2 regions of the Thauera sp. WH-1 genome follow, and region 1 is predicted to be linked to the other one. Evidence: predicted binding sites of a transcription regulator. Region 1 holds the regulator's gene; the other holds the start of a gene.
What was found. Region 1 encodes HrcA, which represses chaperone genes, less so after heat shock. Its sites were predicted from a motif close to TNTTAGCACTCNNNGNCNNNGAGTGCTAANA; they were not measured.

Region 1 (9,499 bases):
AGCGCCCCCAAACCCGCCGCACGAACCCTGCACGAGCTCGCGCGCGAGCATCTCGGAGAAAGTTGAATGAGCGCCAAGGACAGGATTCTCGCCAAGCTGCGCGCCAGCCTGGAAGGCACGACCCCGGTCGCCGACGACTACGACGTCGCCCTGCTCACCGAGCCGTGGCGTTACGCGCCGGCCGATCGCATCACACGCCTGCGCACCATGCTCGAGGCGGTGCACGGTGAGACCCAGCTGACGACCCAGGCCACGTGGCCGCAGCAGGTGCTCGAGGCGCTGGCCGCGCGCAACATCGGCGAACTGCTGATCTCGCCGGCGACCACGCATGGCCAGCAGCTTGCGGGCCATATTGCGCTCACCGGCGCCGGCTTGCGCCTGAAGGCCTACGATCGCCCGGTGGAGGAGTGGAAGGATGAGCTCTTCTTCCGCACGCCGGCCTCGTTGACCGGCACGCTGGGCGGCATCGCCGCCACCGGCAGTCTGGTGGTGTGGCCGACGCCGCACGAGCCGCGCCTGATGAGCCTGGTGCCGCCGTTCCACATCGCCCTGCTGAAGGCGAGCGAGGTGCGCGACAACCTGTTCGAGATGATGCAGGCACAGAACTGGTCCGCAGGCCTGCCGACCAATGCGCTGCTGGTCTCGGGGCCGTCCAAGACCGCCGACATCCAGCAGACGCTGGCCTATGGCGCCCATGGGCCCAAGGAGCTGCTGGTCCTGATTGTCGAAGACGCCTGACACCGGGCTGTGAATGCACTGCGCCCCGATCGGCCCCTTGAGGGCGATCGGGGCGCAGTGCATTTCGGGGCGCGGATCCGCTCAGCGCGCGGACTCAGTCCGGGCGATGGGTATGCAGCAGGTAATTGACGTCGGTATCGCGACCGAGGGAATAGACCTTGGTGAGCGGGTTGTAGCTCATGCCGATCAGTTCCTGCGCGTCGAGACCAGCGTGGCGGCAGTAGCGCGTGAGTTCCGAAGGCTTGATGAACTTGGCGTACTCGTGGGTGCCGGCGGGCAGCAGCTTGAGGACGTACTCGGCACCGATGATGGCGAACACATAGGACTTGAGGTTGCGGTTGAGCGTGGAGAAAAACACGTGGCCGCCCGGCTTGACCAGGCGCGCGCAGGCGGCGATGGTGCTGGCGGGGTCGGGCACGTGTTCGAGCATTTCCATGCAGGTGACGATGTCGAAGGCGGCCGGGTTCTCGTCGGCGAAGGCCTCGGCGCTGACCAGGCGGTAGTCGACCTTGTGGCCGCTTTCGAACAGGTGCAGTCGCGCCACGCTGAGCGCCTTTTCCGACAGGTCGATGCCGGTCACCTCGGCACCGACCGCTGCCATGCCCTCGGCCAGGATGCCACCACCACAACCGACGTCGAGGACCTTCTTGCCGGCAAGCTCGGCCTTGCCGTTGATCCAGCCCAGCCGCAGGGGGTTGATCTCGTGGAGCGGGCGAAACTCGGAGGCAGGATCCCACCAGCGGTGGGCGAGCTCACTGAATTTCTGCAGTTCGGCGGGGTCGGCGTTGAGTGTGCTCATGGTCGGTGGACTCGCGTTGCAGTTTGCGAAGGGATGCGTGCCAAAAAGGACCGCAAGGTCGGGGCAATGTTCCAGGGGTGCCGCGCAGGCCGCGGTCCAAATGAAAAAGCCCCGCCGAAGCAGGGCTTTTCTGGCATCGGACTCGAGATTACTTGGAGCCGATGACTTCCACTTCCACGCGACGATCCGGCTGCAGGCAGGAGATCAGCGCAGCGCGACCACGAACGTTGTCGCACTGGTTGCCGGTCACCGGCTGGGTCTTGCCCTTGCCTTCGGTGTAGATGCGGTTGGCGTCGACGCCCTGCGAGACCAGGTAGGTCTTGACAGCGGCGGCACGGCGCTCGGACAGGCGCTGGTTGTAAGCGGCCGAGCCGATGCGGTCGGTGTGGCCGACGGCGAGGATCACTTCAAGCTTGAGGTCCTTGGCCTGAGCGGCGAGTTCGTTCAGGCGAGCCTGGCCTTCGGGCTTCAGCACGGCCTTGTCGAAGTCGAACAGGGCGTCGGCCGACAGCTTGATCTTGTCGGCGGTGGGCTTCGGAGCCGGCGCCGGTGCAGCGGCAGCGACCGGGGCGACGCATTTGTCGGCCGGAACGATGTCGGCGTCGCAAGCGCAACCAACCGGGAACTCGCCAGCCAGCGCGGTCGAGGCGGCAGCCGGGCTCCAGTAACCGGTGCGCCAGCACAGGCCGGTACCGCTACGGGCGACGACGTTACGGGCGTCGATGACGTACGGGATTTCCCCCTGGCCGGCCACGACAACATCGTTGACCTGCGCGAAGGCGCTGGGAGCGGACACGCCGAGCGAGGCGATGGCGGCCAGCATGAGCATCTGCTTCTTGGTTTGTTTGATCATGGTTTCCTCTTTGAAGGGCGAGTCGCCGGAATTGCCACTGAACGAAATGAAAACGTGCGTTATGCCGTCTTCGCGTCGGGTTGCACCAGTATATCCAGTTCAATTACCGAGCTTAGTTTGCCACACCGACGCGAGCCGCAGCAATTCGCTGTCTCTAATATGCAACAGCGGAACGCCTTTGTCCACGCGGGTTTCTCCGTTTACCCACACATGGCTGACGTCCTCGCGGCCGGCAACATAGACGAGGTGTGAAACCGGATCAAAGCGGGGCCGACAATGCAGGCTGCCAAGGTTGACTGCGCACAGGTCTGCGGCCTTGCCGGGCTCGATCGAACCGATGCGTGCGCCGAGTCCCAGTGCCTGTGCGCCGCCGAGTGTCGCCATGTGCAAGGCGGTGTGGGCGGGCACGGCGGTGGCGTCGTGGCTGGCCACTTTCGCGAGCAGGGCGGCGTGGCGCATCTCCTGCAGCAGGTCGAGCCGGTTGTTGCTGGCGGCGCCGTCGGTGCCCAGCCCGACGCGGATGCCGGCTTCGAGCAGGCGCGGCAGCGGGGCGATGCCGCTTGCGAGCTTCATGTTCGAGGTCGGGCAGTGGGCCACGCTGCAACCGTGGCGCGCGAGCAGCTCGATGTCGCCGTCGTCCAGATGCACGGCATGCACGCCGATCAGGTTCTCGCCGAGGAGGCCGAGCCGAGCCAGTCGGGACAGCGGGCGCATGCCGTGGGCGGCAAGCGAATCGGCGATTTCGCCCGTGGTCTCGTGCACATGGATGTGGATCGGCAGGCCAAGCTCGTCGGCAATCGCCAGCGCGCGGCCGAAGCTCGCGTCGCTCACGGTATAGGGCGCATGCGGGGCGATGGCGAAATCGATCAGAGGGTCGGTCTGCCAGCGATCGCGGGCGGCCAGGCCCTTGCGCAGATAGTCGTCGGCGTCGCTTGCGAAGGGGGTGGGAAACTCGAGCATGACGACGCCGACCACGGCGCGCATGCCCAGCGTCGAGAAGGCCTCGGCCGCGGCTTCCGGGTGAAAGTACATCTCGTTGCAGGTGGTGATGCCGCCACGCAGCATCTCGGCCGCTGCCAGCAGGGTGCCGTCGCGCACGAAGGCGGCGGATACATGGCGCGCCTCGGTGGGCCAGATCGCCTCCTGCAGCCAGCGCATCAGCGGCATGTCGTCGGCTATGCCGCGCATCAGGCTCATCGCGGCGTGGACGTGCAGATTGACCAGGCCGGGCATCAGCAGGTGCTCGGGCAGTTCGACCACCTTTTCGGCGCGGAAGGCCGCGGCAGCCCGGGCGCGCGGCAGCAGCGCGACGATGTTGCCGCCACGGACGGCGACCGTATGGTCCTCAAGGACGACGCCGGCCGGTTCGACGGGGACGATCCAGCGCGCGTGGATGAGCAGGTCGACGGTTTCGATCAAGGCGGTGCTCCGGGTCGGATGAGGGCGGATCGGTTGGGGTCAGGACAGCGGCCGATTTAAGCATCCGGGCCGCCATGCACACAACACGCGGGGCTGCGAACCCGATGCGGTTTGTGGCGGACGCAGAGGGTCGGCAGCCGCACGCGGGAAATCGCCCGGCGTGCGGAGGCTCACTGCCACGCACCGGTTCATGCAACAATCAGTGCATTCGTCACGCCGCATGGCAGTGCTGCAACTGCCCACCAACGCATGAACCGGATTCCGAACCGTATCGGCAACTACAGGATCGTCAGGGAGGTCGGTCGGGGCGCCACCGCGATCGTCTATCTTGCCGAGAGCGATGATCATCCCGGGCCGGTCGCGGTCAAGCACGTGCGCTTCGACGACAAGGTCAAGGACGAGGCCAAGTGGAACCGCCGTCTGGTGAAGCTGCTGAAGGCCGAGCAGGTGGTGTCGAGTCGCCTCAATCATCCCAACATCATCCGAATCTTCGATGCGTCGATCGAGCCGACCCAGGCCTACGTGGTGATGGAGTACTTTCCCGGCGCTTCGCTTGAGCGCTATTGCAGCTTCGATAAGCTGCTGCCCATCCACCGCACCATCGGCATCGTGTTCAAGTGCTGCATGGCGCTCGATCACGCCTACAGGCAGGGCATCGTCCATCGCGACATCAAGCCGGCCAACATCCTCGTCGACGACGAGGACAACGTGAAGATCACCGACTTCGGCCTGGCGCTGAACATCAACAAGAAGATGGATACCGACTCCACCTTCATCATGGGGGTCGGCTCGCCCGCCTACATGAGTCCGGAGCAGATCAAGGGCTACCCGCTCAACCAGAAGACCGACCTGTATTCGCTCGGCGTGTTGCTTTTCCATCTGCTCACCGGTCGCCTGCCGTTTCGCGCCAGCAACCCGGCCCAGCTCGTATACAAGATCATCAATGCCGACCCGCCCTCGGTGTCGCAGCTCAATCCCGACGTGCCCGAGCAGATGGATGCGGTGATCCGCAAGGCACTGGAGAAGGACCTGTACTCGCGCTACCGCAACGGCGCCGAGTTCGCCAAGGATCTGGCCGCGGTGCGCTATCAGATCCTGGATGAGAACTACGTGCCGCTCGATGCCGAGCGCTTCGGCAAGTTGCGCCGACTGGCCTTCTTCACCGAGTTCGAGGACGTCGATCTATGGGAAGTCATGCGCATCTGTGCCTGGCGCAAGGTGGGGCCGCGGGTCGCACTGATGCGGGAGGGGGATAACGACCAGCGCTTCGGCATCGTGCTCGAGGGGCGCATCGAGCTGTCGGTCGAGGGGCGCCGCGTGATGGAGCTGGGCCCAGGCGAGGTGTTCGGCGTGCAGGCCTGGCTCGATCAGCTCGAGCATCGTCACATGCTCACCGTGGTGTCGCTCGAGGACCTGAGCTACCTCGAGGTGAATCCGGCTGCGCTCGCGCTGGCCAGCGAGGAGGTGCTGGAGCGCTTCCGGCGCGAGATCTCGACCGTGGTGGTGCGGCGTCTGGCGCACCTGTCCCGGCAGATGGCGGCCGCTGCGCCGCCGGCCGTGCGTGCCGAGCACACGGCGACCGGCTTCGACCTGCAATTGCTCGACACCTGAGCGGCGCTGCCGTCCGATCGGGAATCCCCCGCCGCCGGGCGCCCCGCGTTCACTGTTTGGCGCCGAGCGCGCGCGCGCGGGCTTGGCAGGCGGCGCTGGCGGCGGCGTCCAGCGGCGGGATGTCGAGCCAGTTGCCGAGATGGCTACGGGTGAGTTCCATCAGGGCACGGATCCAGTCGTCGCGCTCGTTGAGGCAGGGGATGTAGTGGAAGACCTTGCCGCCTTTCTCGAGGAAGGCCTCCTTGCACTCCATTGCAATCTCCTCGAGGGTCTCGAGGCAATCCGCGACGAAGCCGGGGCACATCACGTCGACCCGGCCCACGCCCTGGGCGGCGAGCGCTTCCAGCGTAGGCTGGGTATAGGGTTTGAGCCATTCTGCCTTGCCGAAGCGCGACTGGAAGGTGACCATGACGCGCTCCGGCGCGACGCCCAGTGCTTCGGCAACCAGGCGGCCGGTCTTGTGACATTCGCAGTGGTAGGGGTCGCCCAGATCGAGCGAGCGCCGCGGCACGCCGTGGAAGCTGAGCAGCAGGCGGTCGGGCGCTCCATTGACGGCCCAGTGGTCACGAACGCTCTGCGCCAGCGCGGCGATGTAGCCCGGGTGGTCCTGGAAGCTGCGCACGAAACGCATCTCGGGCTGGTTGCGCCAGCGGGCGAGGCAACGGCCGACCTCGTCGAACACGGTGGCCGAGGTGCTCGCCGAATACTGCGGATAGAGCGGCAGCACCAGGATGCGCGTGCAGCCGCGGCTGCGCATCGCATTCAAGGTGTCAGCGATCGAGGGGGCGCCGTAGCGCATGGCATAGGCGATGTCGAGCCCGTCATGGCCGGCCTTGGCCAGGTAGCCGGCGAGCAGCTTGGCCTGGCGCTCGGTATGGACCTTGAGCGGCGAGCCTTCGTCCATCCACACGCTGGCGTACTTCTTTGCCGAGGCCTTGGGGCGGGTGTTGAGGATGATGCCGTTGAGGATGGGCCACCACACGAGGCGCGGAATCTCGACCACCCGCGGGTCGGACAGGAACTGCTTCAGATAGGGGCGCAGGGCGGTCGCGGTGGGCGCCTCGGGCGTGCCGAGATTGACCAGCAGCACGCCGGTGCGAGGCGAGGTGCCATGCTTGAACGGGGGTTCGGTCCAGTAACGGGGCATCGGGGTCCTTTGCAGGGGCGCAGCCGGGGCCGGCGCAAGCCCTCGCCCCGTGCGTTGATGTTCAGTGATTCGAGGACAGGGCGTTCGACAGCAGGCGGGCCGTGATGTCGACGATCGGGATCACGCGGTCGTAGGCCATGCGCGTGGGGCCGATGACGCCGAGCGAGCCGACGATGCGGCCATCGACCTCGTAGGGCGCGGTGATCACGCTGCAGCCATCGAGCGGGGCGAGGCCGGATTCGCCGCCGATGAAGATCTGCACGCCCTCGGCGCGTTTGGACAGGTCGAGCAGCTGCATCAGACCGGTGCGCTGCTCGAAGAGCTTGAACAGCTCGCGCAGGCGCGACATGTTCGAGGACAGGTCTTCGACGTCGAGCAGGTTGGTCTCGCCCGAGATGACGTAACGCGTTGCGTTTTCCTCGGCGGCCTGGCTGCCGGCGTCGACGGTGGCGGTCATCAGCTCGGTCATGTCGCTGCGCAGCTGGCGCAGTTCGTCGGTGAGGCGGTGGCGGATCTCGTCGAAGGACAGGCCGGCGAAGTGTTCGTTGAGGTAGGTCGCGGCGCCGCTCAATTCGCCCGTCGTGTACGCGCGGCGGGTGATGAGGATGCGGTTCTGCACATCGCCCGCCGTGGTGACGATGATCAGCAGCACGCGGTTTTCGGCGAGGCTGATGAACTCGAACTGGCGGATGCGCACCGCATCCTTGCGCGGCGCGACGACGATGCCGGCAAACTGGGTGAGTTCCGACAGCAGGTGCGAGGCCGAGTTGAGCAGGCGTTGCGGCTGATCGGGCACCAACTGACCCTCGAGGGCACGCACCCGGGCGTTCTCCAGCGGCTGCACGGTGAGCAAGGAGTCGACGAAGAAACGGTAGCCCAGTGCGGTTGGGATCCGCCCCGCCGAGGTGTGCGGACTGGCGATGAAGCCCATCTCCTCGAGGTCGCTCATCACGTTGCGTACGGTCGCGGGCGAAAGCTCCAGGCCGGAGTAGCGCGACAGAGCGCGTGAGCCAACGGGCTGACCGTCCGCGATGTAGCGTTCGATCAGGGTTTTCAGCAGGATCTGGGAGCGTGCGTCGAGCGAGTTCATGGCAGTCGCAAACTATACTGCGAATTGAAGTGGATTGCGGTGGGTGAGCGTGCACGACACTGCCCGGCGCGAGCTTGCGCCGGGCGAGTGGCACAAGGTGGAACGACTGTGTGGCGATGCCAGCGCGCTGCATGATTGTGGTTTAATCCGCGCTCATGAGCACCGAGTTCCGCACCCTTGCCCTGATCGGCAAATACCAGAGTCCCGACGTTGCCGAGTCGGTGTTGACCATCGCACGTTTCCTGCGTGAACGCGGCCTGCAGGTGTTGATCGAGCAAGGTACGGCGAGTTCAATCGGCGGCGCGCCGGATTTTCCCGTCGCCAGTTACGAGCACATCGGCGCCGAGGCCGATCTTGCGGTGATTATCGGAGGCGATGGCAGCATGCTGCACAGCGCGCGTCGCCTGATCGAACACGGCGTGCCACTGGTCGGCGTCAATCTGGGGCGCCTGGGCTTTCTCACCGACATCTCGCGCGCCGACGCCTGCGAGCGCCTCGGCGAGATGTTGTCGGGACGCTACAGCGAAGAGACGCGCTTCATGCTCGACGCCGAGATCCTGCGCGCTGGCGTGCGCGTGTTCCACACCCTGGCGCTCAACGACGTGGTGGTGAACAAGGGCGACCTCGGGCGCATGATCGAGTTCGATCTGTCGATCGATGGCGAATTCGTCTATACGCAGCGTTCCGACGGCATGATCGTGTCCACGCCGACCGGCTCGACCGCCTACGCGTTGTCGGCCAATGGCCCGATCCTGCATCCGAGCGTGGGGGGCATCGCACTCGTCCCGCTGTGCCCGCATGCCTTGACGGCGCGCCCGATCACCCTGCCTTCGTCCTGCCGCATCGACATCGAGTTGCTCCCGCCGCAGGACGCCCGGGTGCATTTCGATGGCCAGACGCGCTTCGATCTGCGCGCCGGCGACTGCGTACGGCTGTCGCGTTCATCGCGCTCCCTGCGCCTGTTGCATCCCGAGGGCTACAGCTATTTCGCCATGCTGCGCCAGAAGCTGCACTGGAGTGCAACGCCGCGCAACTGATCCGTCGTCCGTGCCGGCGAAGGGATGGGCGCCAGGGTCCATCCCTCGCCCCAATCGGCTGCCTCGCCCGGCCTCAACGGGCGGCGACCTCCAAGTCCTCCAGACCTTCAACCTGCCGAATCCGCCATGCTGCGCAGTCTCACCATCCGCGACTTTGTCATCGTCGATCGCCTCGAGCTGGAGTTCCAGGCCGGCTTTGGCGCGCTCACCGGCGAGACCGGCGCCGGCAAATCGATCCTGCTCGATGCGCTGGGCCTGGCCCTGGGGGGGCGTGGCGAAGCGGCGATGGTGCGTGCCGGGCGCGAACGCGCCGACGTCGCGGCGGAGTTTGATCTGCCCGCAGAGGGCAGCCTGCTCGCCTGGCTGCGCGAGCAGGACCTGCCCTCGGATGAGGGTGTGGTCATCCTGCGCCGCACGATCGACGCCGGCGGGCGCAGCCGCGCCTGGATCAACGGCAGCACGGTGACGCTGGCGCAACTGCGTGCCGCAGGCGAATGGCTTGCCGACATCCATGGCCAGCACGCCCATCACGCCCTGTTGCGCGCCGACGCGCAACGCGCCTTGCTCGACGCCTATGCGGGCGCCGTCGACGTGGCGGCCGAGGTGGGGGGGCTGCATCGCGAATGGCAGCGCCTCGTGCGCCTGCGGCGCGAGGCCGAGGCCGATTCGGCAAGCTCGGAACGCGAGCGCGAACTCCTTGCCTGGCAACTGCGCGAGCTCGACGAACTCGGCTTCGATGCCGGCGAATGGGAGGAGACCAACCTCGAGCACAGCCGCCTTTCGCATGCGGCCGGCCTGATCGAGG
Region 2 (9,499 bases), on a different contig from region 1:
CCTTCTCAGACTTTCGCCGCAGGGGCAGCATCGGGGTTTTCCAGGCAGTACCCCAGGCCGCGCACGGTCACGATCCGCACGCCGCTGTCCTCGAGCTTCTTGCGCAAGCGGTGTACGTACACCTCGATCGCATTGCTCGACACCTCCTCGCCCCAGCCGCACAGGTGGTCCACCAACTGGTCCTTGCTCACCAGGCGCCCGACGCGTAGCAGGAAGACCTCGAGCAAGCCGATCTCGCGCGCCGACAGATCGACCAGCTGGCCGCCGATCTTGACCACGCGGTCGGCCTGATCGTAGCTGAGCTGGCCGATCTCGATGCAGCGCGGCTGGCCGGTGCCGCGGCGGGTGAGCGCACGCACGCGGGCCTCGAGCTCGGGCAGCGCGAAGGGCTTGGTCAGGTAGTCGTCGGCACCGGCATCGAGGCCGCGCACGCGGTCGTCCACGCCGTCCTGCGCGGTCAGGATCAGCACCGGCTGCACCGACTTGCGCGCGCGCAGGCGCTTGAGCACGTCGATGCCGTTCATGCGCGGCAGGCCCAGATCGAGGATGAGCAGGTCATACGACTGGGTTGCCAGCGCGGCATCGGCCTCGGCGCCATCGGCCACGTGATCCACCGCATAGCCGCCACGCCGCAGGGCCCGGCAGATGCCGTCGGCAATCACCGGATCGTCTTCCGCCAACAGAATACGCATAGGGTCGAGGATGTAAGTGAAATGTAAGCGAGCCTGCCTAGAGTGGAGCCGCTGTTCTCCTTTTGCTCGGCCCCGGGGAATGCTGCCGCTCGCGCGGCACCGTTCCGGGGAGGCTGTGACCAACGCGCGCACGCTCCCCGCCGACTTTTCTTCCCCACGAACTGTTGGATTATCCCACGCTTCGCCACGCTTCGCGCAGGGCGATGCACACGCACGCGGCAACGCCGTCGTCGGCGCGCACCTGGCGTCGACCGCCGCCGTGAACGCAATCGGCCCCGCCGAAGCGGGGCCGATTGACGATGCTGCAGGTGCGACCCGGCGGTGCCGGATCGCGGCCGGGCGAATTACATGCCCATGCCCATGCCGCCCATGCCGCCCATGCCGCCCATGTCGGGCATGCCACCGGCCGGCTTGTCTTCGGCCAGCTCGCCGACCATGCAGTCGGTGGTCAGCATCAGGCCGGCGACGGACGCGGCGTTCTGCAGCGCGGTGCGGGTGACCTTGGTCGGGTCCAGCACACCCATCTCGACCATGTCGCCGTACTCGCCGGTGGCGGCGTTGAAGCCGTAGTTGCCCGAACCTTCGACCACCTTGTTCACCACCACGCTCGGCTCGTCACCCGCGTTGGCGACGATCTCGCGCAGCGGCTGCTCCATCGCGCGCAGCACGATCTTGATGCCGGCGTCCTGGTCGTGGTTGTCGCCCTTGAGTTCGCCCAGTGCAGCACGGGCGCGCAGCAGCGCAACGCCGCCGCCCGGGACGATGCCCTCTTCCACTGCCGCGCGGGTGGCGTGCAGGGCGTCCTCGACGCGGGCCTTCTTCTCCTTCATCTCGACTTCGGTGGCGGCGCCGACCTTGATCACCGCAACACCGCCCGCCAGCTTGGCGACGCGCTCCTGCAGCTTCTCGCGGTCGTAGTCGGAGGTCGCTTCCTCGATCTGCACGCGGATCTGCTTGACGCGGGCTTCGATGCGCTCGGCCTGGCCGGCGCCGTCGATGATGATGGTGTTTTCCTTGCCGATCTCGATGCGCGCAGCCTGGCCGAGGTCGTCCAGGGTGGCCTTCTCGAGGGTCAGGCCGACTTCCTCGGCAATGACCTGGCCGCCGGTGAGGATGGCGATGTCTTCGAGCATGGCCTTGCGACGGTCGCCGAAGCCCGGGGCCTTGACGGCGCAGGTCTTGAGGATGCCGCGGATGTTGTTCACCACCAGGGTGGCGAGCGCTTCGCCTTCGACGTCCTCGGCGATGATCAGTAGCGGACGGCCCGACTTGGCGACTTGCTCGAGCACCGGCAGCAGGTCACGGATGTTGGAGATCTTCTTGTCGAACAGCAGGACGAAGGGCTGCTCGAGGATGGCAACCTGCTTGTCCGGGTTGTTGATGAAGTAGGGCGACAGGTAGCCGCGGTCGAACTGCATGCCCTCGACGACGTCGAGTTCGTTCTGCAGCGACTTGCCGTCCTCGACGGTAATCACGCCTTCCTTGCCGACCTTGTCCATCGCACGGGCGATGATCTCGCCGATGTCGCTGTCGGAGTTGGCCGAGATCGAGCCGACCTGGGCGATTTCCTTGTTCGTCGAGCACGGCTTCGACAGCTTCTTCAGCTCTTCGATGGTGGCGATGACGGCCTTGTCGATGCCGCGCTTGAGGTCCATCGGGTTCATGCCGGCGGCGACGTACTTCATGCCTTCGCGCACGATCGACTGCGCCAGCACGGTGGCAGTGGTGGTGCCGTCACCGGCGATGTCGGAGGTCTTGGAAGCGACTTCCTTGACCATCTGCGCGCCCATGTTCTCGAACTTGTCCTTCAGCTCGATTTCCTTGGCGACGGACACACCGTCCTTGGTCACGGTGGGGGCGCCGAAGGAGCGCTCGAGCACCACGTTGCGACCCTTCGGGCCCAGGGTCACCTTGACCGCGTTGGCCAGGATGTTGATGCCGGCGACCATGCGCTCGCGGGCGGAATCACCAAACTTGACTTCTTTAGCTGCCATTCTTCAGAACTCCTGAATTGTTTCGATTAGCGTTGATTGGTGCGGGGGAGGCTCAGGCCTCGACCACGCCCATGATGTCTTCCTCGCGCATCACGAGGAGCTCTTCGCCTTCGACCTTCACGGTCTGGCCGGCATACTTGCCGAACAGCACCTTGTCGCCCACCTTGACGGCCATCGGACGGACCTTGCCGTCGTCCAGGATCTTGCCGTTGCCGACAGCCAGGACCTCGCCCTGATCGGGCTTCTCGCCGGCGCTGTCCGGGATCACGATGCCGCTGGCGGTCTTGCGCTCGGCTTCCAGACGCTTGACGATCACGCGATCGTGCAGGGGACGAATCTTCATTGAGTTCTCTCCTATCCAGGATTCAACTGCTTGGGTTGATAGACTTGCGGGCTCGGCCCGCGGGGCAAATTCGCAGTGCGCTTCCGCGGCCCGCTCGAACGGGGCCTGGAAGCTTGTTAGCACTCACTGCCAACGAGTGCTAATAATAGGGACGCCCCTCGGGGATTTCAAGGGGCGATTTTTTCGTCGCCTGCATTTGGCGCCCGTGCCCCGAACGGGCTGTCGGTTTATCCTCTGCCTACAACACCGAAGAGGCCACGCCGATGTGCCCCGCCCCCGCCTTGCCACCCGAGCGGCTCCATAGCCCCTGCGACCCGGCAGGGCTTGGCTTCGCGACCACCGCCGAGCTTGCCGACGCCGACACCGAGCTGCTGCATCCGCGCGCGGTCGAAGCGATCCGTCTGGCGCTCGACATCCCGCACGAGGGCTACAACCTGTTCGTGCTCGGCGACACGGGCAGCGGACGCCACGCCATCGTCAGCCACCTGCTCGAGGCCGAGCGCGGCCAGGGCGGCGGGGCCGCCGACTGGTGCTATGTGTGGAACTTCGGCCACCCTTCCCAGCCCCGCATCCTGCGCCTGCCCTGCGGCCGCGGGCCCGGCCTGCGCGACGACATGAACCGCTTCGTCGAGGAGCTGATCCCCGCCATCGGCGCGGTGTTCGAGAGCGACGACTACCGCGCCCGGCTCGAAGCGCTGCAGGACGAGGCCAAGCAGCGCGAGGAACAGGCGCTGCGCGAACTCGGCGACGAGGCCCGCGCGCGCGGCGTCGCCCTGTTGCGCACCCCGCATGGCTTCGCCTTCGTGCCGATGAAGGGCGAGGACGACACCCTCACCAAGGAGGAGTTCGACCAGCTCCCGGAGGCGCGCCAGAAGGAACTCGGCGAGCACATCCGACTGCTGCACGATCGCATGCAGCACCTGATGGCGGAGTTTCCACGCTGGCGTCGGGAGCTGCAGAACCGCATCCGCGAAGCCGGCCAGGATGCGCTCGGCGCCACCGTCGCGCACATGATCGACGAGCTCAAGGCGCGCCATGCCGACCTGCCCGCCGTGCTCGATCACCTCGACGCGGTGCATCGCGACATCCTCGCCAGCGGCGAATCCCTGCGCGCCGCGCGCTACGCCCGCCTGTTCGCCACCCTCGCCCGCCGCGAGGGGCTGCGCCCCTTGTCGGCCGGCGCCGTGGCGCGCCTCATCGAGCACGCCGCGCGCCTGGCTGGGGATGCCGAGCGCCTCAGCACCCAGACCCAGCCGCTCGACGATCGCATGCACGAGGCCGAACACTTCGCCGCCGCGGCCGGTTCGGCGCTGATCGAGCGCGAGCATGTCGAGGCGGCGCTCGCCGCCCACCGCCGCCGCCACGAACGCCTGCGCCTTGCCCACCAGGACGCGATCCTGCGCGGCCAGTGGCTGGTCGACAGCAGCGGCAGCCACGTCGGCCAGGTCAATGGGCTTGCCGTGGTGCCGCTCGGCGACGGCAGCTTCGCCCATCCGGTGCGCATCACCGCCACGGTGCGCGTCGGCGAAGGCGAGATCATCGACATCGAGCGCGAGGTCAAACTGGCCGGGCCGATCCATTCCAAGGGTGTGCTGATCCTGTCCGCCTTCCTCGCCGCACGCTTCGGCTGGCTGATGCCGCTGTCGCTGAAGGCGAGCCTGGTGTTCGAGCAGTCCTACGGCGGCGTCGAGGGCGACAGCGCCTCGCTCGCCGAACTGTGCGCCCTGCTGTCGGCATTGGCGCGCGTGCCGCTGTCACAGGCGCGCGCGGTGACGGGCTCGGTCAACCAGTTCGGCGTGGTGCAGCCGGTAGGCGGCATCAACGAGAAGATCGAAGGCTTCTTCGAGCTGTGCGAGGCACGCGGACTGGACGGCGAACAAGGCGTACTGATCCCGCAAGCCAACGCGTGCAACCTGATGCTGCGCCAGGAAGTGGCAGACGCCGTGCGGGCCGGCCGCTTCACCATCTGGGCGGTGGCCGATGTGGACGAAGCGCTCGAGCTGCTCACCGGCCTGCCCGCCGGCACGCCGGCCGCCGACGGGACGATGGCGGAGGACTCGGTCAACGGGCGGGCGATCGCCGGGCTGAAGCGGCTCGCACAGCTGCGCCGCGCCTTCGGCAGCGACCACAAGGACCGCAACGAGTGCGCCGGCAGCGCAACGTCGTCATCAGGGGATGAATGATCACGAAGGCCTTCGCTGGCCACGGCAAGCGCCAGCGGCACCGAGCCATCGCCGGGCCGCGAGGGCGAGGCGGCGCATCGCGTCTGGCACAGGCAGGCTCATTCCGCGGGCAAGCCCGCTCCCGCCCTCGTCAAGCGGCGCGCCCCGGCGCCATTCGAAGGGCAACATTCTCTGACAAGTCGCATTCGACAGTCGCGCCGAGCGCCGCTTAAGATCGCGGCCGTCCAACAAGAACGGAACCTCGCCCCATGAAGACCCGACTCCTCGCCGCTGCCCTCCTCGCCCTTTCCGTCGCCGGTGCTGCACACGCCGGCGGCTCGACCGCCCTCGGCGGAGCCGTGGGTGGCGCCACCGGTGCATTGATCGGCGAAGCCGTCGGCGGCCGCGAAGGCGCGATCATCGGCGGCGCCCTCGGCGGTGGCGTCGGCGCCGCAGTCGGCTACGACAATGAGCGCGATGGCCGTCGCCACCGCGACGGCGTACGTTACGAAGAGCGCGGCTACTACCACGAGGACGGCCGTCGCTACCGCGGCAGCGACTTCTGCCCACCGGGCCAGGCCAAGAAAGGCCGCTGCTGAGCACGACCGGTCCGCGGCCGCGCGCCGCGCGCCGTGCTCCTCACCACCGTTGCGGCCTGCCCCGGCCGCCCTCGCACCAGCCTTCTGCCGCGCCCGTCCTCACCCCTTGACGCAAGCCCGCGGCCGCAGCCGCGCCACCTCGCGCGCAAGCCCGGCGGTCTGCCGCGCAGCATCGCGTCCCTGTGCGCCGCCGATCATGCGCCACCGCTCGCGGGGCGCCCGGTGAAGCGGCGCAGGCAGGCAACCACCTCCCCGTCCTCGACCTGCTCGAAGTGCTGGTAGAACTGGCCAACGGCGCGAAAGCCCCGGGGCTTGTCGAGGCATACCACCTCATCGGCATAGGGCTCGACCCACGCCAGGCTGTCGGGCGCTGCAACCGGCAGCGCGCAGATCAACCGCTGCGGCGACTGGGCCCGCACCGCATGCAGCGCGGCGACCATGGTGGCGCCGGTGGCGAGACCGTCATCGACGACGATCACCACCCGCCCGCGGGGATCGACCGGCGGCCGCTGCGGCGAATACAAGGCGCGGCGCTCGCGCAACTGCTGCACGCGGCGCGCCTTCTCCTTCTCCAGCCAGTCCTCGTCGTCCTCGGACGCGTCGGAGACGATGAACCAGCCGCCCTCGTCGATCGCACCGATCGCATATTCCGCGTTCCAGCGCGAGCTGAGCTTGTGCACCAGCACCACGTCGAGTTCGCCCTGCAGTGCCTCGGCCAGCGCGGCGCCCATCGGCACCGCGCCGCGCGGAATCGCCAGCACCAGCGGATTCTTGCCGCGCCAGGCGTCGAGCGCCTTCGCCAGTTGCGCCGCGGCATCCAGTCGATCACGAAACATCATGCGCCTCCATGGTCGGCGGCGGCCGCGCTCAAGCCCGACGCAGCGGCCGCAGGAGTTCGATGCGGAAGTCGGGTTCGTAGGGCGGCACGTTGCACTCGATGATGTCGCCCGCCGCGATCTCCAGCCGACGACCGACGATGTCGGCATGGACCGGCAGGGTGCACACGCCGCGATCGACCAGCACCGCCACGCGGATCTCGGCCGGCTGCCGGCGCGCGAGGTATTCGAGCACCCGCAGCAGCGAGTGCCCGCTGTAGAGCACGTCGTCGACCACCAGCAGGCTGCGGCCTTCGAGGTCCAGTGCGGCATGGGCGGCATCCTCGGTGAGCCGGGTCTCGGGATGGAGCAGCGTGAGGTCGTCCGCGTAGCGCTTGACCTGCAGGTCGAGGCGCAGTGGCGGCGACAGCCCGTGCCGGCGCACCAGGCGTTCGCACAGCCGGTCGGCGAGCGGCGCGCCGCGGCGAAGGAGGCCGATCACTGCGACGCGTTCGCGGCCGGAGAGGAGCGCCGCGGCGCCGCAGGCCATGTCGTCGATCACGCCGTCGAGTGCGTCGTGCTCGTACAGGCAGGTTCGGATGCCGGGCGGTCGATCCATGTTCGCCTCGCCTGCCCCGCAGCGCGGGGCCTTGGTCGTCACCGGGAGGCGCCGATCGGACTACACTGGTAGCAGCATGGCGGTCGGCGCATCTAGAACTTACTCCTGTCGCCCGCCACCGGCCAGCCCTTCATCGGCGCGGCGGCTGGGGAGACGGCAGGTGCCTTGCGCGCACCCATGCTCCTCGATGCGACGGATGTCGGCGTCTGCCGCAGCGACACGACCTCCCGGGAGAATGTGCGATCTCAGCCCCAGCCAGCTCGGCAACGACCACGCCCCACAGCCCCCTTTCCCCCGTCCGCCTGCAGCGCGGGGACGCGCTGCTGGTGGTCGACGTACAGCGCGATTTCCTGCCCGGCGGCGCGCTCGGCGTGAAGGACGGCGATGCGGTGGTGCCGGTGCTCAACCGCTACATCACACGCTTCGTCGCGCACGGTCTGCCGGTCGTGTTCACCCGCGACTGGCATCCCCCCGAGCACTGCTCCTTCCACGCCCAGGGCGGCCCCTGGCCGCCGCACTGTGTCGCCGGCACGACCGGGGCGGCATTCGCCCCCGGACTCATGCTGCCCGCGCACGCCGAGATCGTGTCGAAGGCCGCCACCGCAATCGCGGACGCCTACTCCGGCTTCGATCACACCGGTCTTGCCGAGCGCCTGCGCGCCCGCGGCGTGAGGCGGGTGTTCATCGGCGGGCTCGCCACCGACTACTGCGTGCAGTCGACGACGCGCGACGGGCTGGCGGCGGGCTTCAGCGTGTTCGTGCTGGACGACGCGATCCGCGCGGTCGAGGTGCAACCCGGCGACGGCGCGCGCGCCGTCGCCGCCATGCTCGCGGCTGGCGCCCGCCTGATCGTATCCGACGAGCTGGAGGACGCTCCGGCATGAACCCCGGCGACAGCGCGCTGGTGACCGACCTGTACGAGCTGACCATGCTGCAGGCCTACCACGACGAGGGCCTGCGCGACCGCGCGGTGTTCGAGCTCTTCGTGCGCCGGCTGCCCGCGCAGCGCAGCTTCCTGCTGTTCGCCGGCCTCGAGCAGGCACTCGACTACCTGGAGGACCTCCACTTCACGCCCGCCGAGCTCGACTGGCTGCGCGCGTGCGGGCGCTTCAAGCCCGGCTTCGTCGACTGGCTGGCCGACTTCCGCTTCAGCGGCGAAGTGCACGCGATGGCCGAAGGCACGGCCTTCTTCGCCAACGAGCCGGTGCTGCGCGTGGAAGCGCCGATCGGTGAGGCGCAGTTCGTCGAGAGCCGGCTGCTGAACCTGATCAACCTGTCGTCGATGATCGCCTCCAAGGCCGCACGCTGCGTGCTCGCCGCGCCGGGGCGCGTGCTGGTCGACTTCGGCCTGCGCCGCGCCCATGGGGCCGAAGCCGGACTGCTGGCGGCGCGCGCCAGCCACCTCGCCGGCTTCGCCGGCACCGCCACCGTGCTCGCCGGCCAGCGCTTCGGCATCCCGGTGTTCGGCACCATGGCGCACTCCTACATCGAGGCGCATGAGCATGAAGTCGACGCCTTCCTGCGCTTTGCCGCCTCGCAGCCGGGCAATGTGACGCTGCTGATCGACACCTACGACACCGAGGCGGCGGCGCGGCGCGTGGTCGCGCTGGCGCCCGAGCTGCAGCAGCGTGGAGTGAAGCTGGTGTCGGTACGCATCGACAGCGGCGACCTCGGCGCACACGCGCGGGCGGTGCGTGCGATCCTGGACGCGGGCGGGTTGGGCCCGGTGCGCATCTTCGCCAGCGGCAACCTCGACGAATACCGCATCGCCGCGCTACTCGCCGAGGGGGCGCCGATCGACGGCTTCGGCATCGGCACCCACCTCAGCACCTCGGCCGATGCACCGACGCTGGACGCGGTCTACAAGCTGCAGCGCTACGCCGGCCTCCCGCGCCGCAAGCGTTCCGAGGGCAAGGCGACCTGGCCCGACGCCAAGCAGGTGTGGCGGCTGCACGATGCGCACGGCCGCCTGCTGCGCGACCACGTCACGCTCGCCACCGAAGCGTCGCCCGCCGCGGGCGCCCAGCCCCTGTTGCAGCCGGTGATGCGCGCCGGTCGCCGGCTGGCGCCGCAGCCCTCCCTCGCAACGCTGCGCGCGCAGGCCGCCGACACGCTGAGCCGCCTGCCGCCGCCACTGCACCGGGCCGGTGCGGCCGACGCGGTCGAACCTTACCCCGTCATCATCTCCGCCAGCCTGCAGGCGCTCGCCGCCCAGCTCGACCGTCAGTCACATTGAACCCTCGCCGCAGCGCCGCCGCAGGGGGCGGGCCCGAGG

Region 2: the regulator HrcA is predicted to act here: its motif matches at 3,144-3,174, upstream of groES (co-chaperone GroES).

The regions. Positions count from the first base shown of each region.
Region 1 is NZ_JBLQGP010000020.1:23,362-32,860, forward strand. It holds gene ACMV5O_RS17150 (LutB/LldF family L-lactate oxidation iron-sulfur protein) at 1-66, shown strand, start outside; gene ACMV5O_RS17155 (LutC/YkgG family protein) at 67-738, shown strand; gene ubiG (bifunctional 2-polyprenyl-6-hydroxyphenol methylase/3-demethylubiquinol 3-O-methyltransferase UbiG) at 833-1,537, opposite strand; gene ACMV5O_RS17165 (OmpA family protein) at 1,686-2,390, opposite strand; gene ACMV5O_RS17170 (TRZ/ATZ family hydrolase) at 2,490-3,809, opposite strand; gene ACMV5O_RS17175 (serine/threonine protein kinase) at 4,059-5,420, shown strand; gene hemH (ferrochelatase) at 5,470-6,567, opposite strand; gene hrcA (heat-inducible transcriptional repressor HrcA) at 6,629-7,657, opposite strand; gene ACMV5O_RS17190 (NAD kinase) at 7,813-8,694, shown strand; gene recN (DNA repair protein RecN) at 8,821-9,499, shown strand, end outside.
Region 2 is NZ_JBLQGP010000001.1:70,786-80,284, forward strand. It holds gene ACMV5O_RS00330 (sensor histidine kinase N-terminal domain-containing protein) at 1-31, opposite strand, end outside; gene ACMV5O_RS00335 (response regulator transcription factor) at 6-692, opposite strand; gene groL (chaperonin GroEL) at 1,037-2,686, opposite strand; gene groES (co-chaperone GroES) at 2,739-3,029, opposite strand; gene ACMV5O_RS00350 (Lon-insertion domain-containing protein) at 3,293-5,212, shown strand; gene ACMV5O_RS00355 (glycine zipper domain-containing protein) at 5,461-5,790, shown strand; gene ACMV5O_RS00360 (phosphoribosyltransferase) at 5,985-6,629, opposite strand; gene ACMV5O_RS00365 (bifunctional pyr operon transcriptional regulator/uracil phosphoribosyltransferase PyrR) at 6,658-7,224, opposite strand; gene ACMV5O_RS00370 (isochorismatase family protein) at 7,551-8,108, shown strand; gene ACMV5O_RS00375 (nicotinate phosphoribosyltransferase) at 8,105-9,460, shown strand.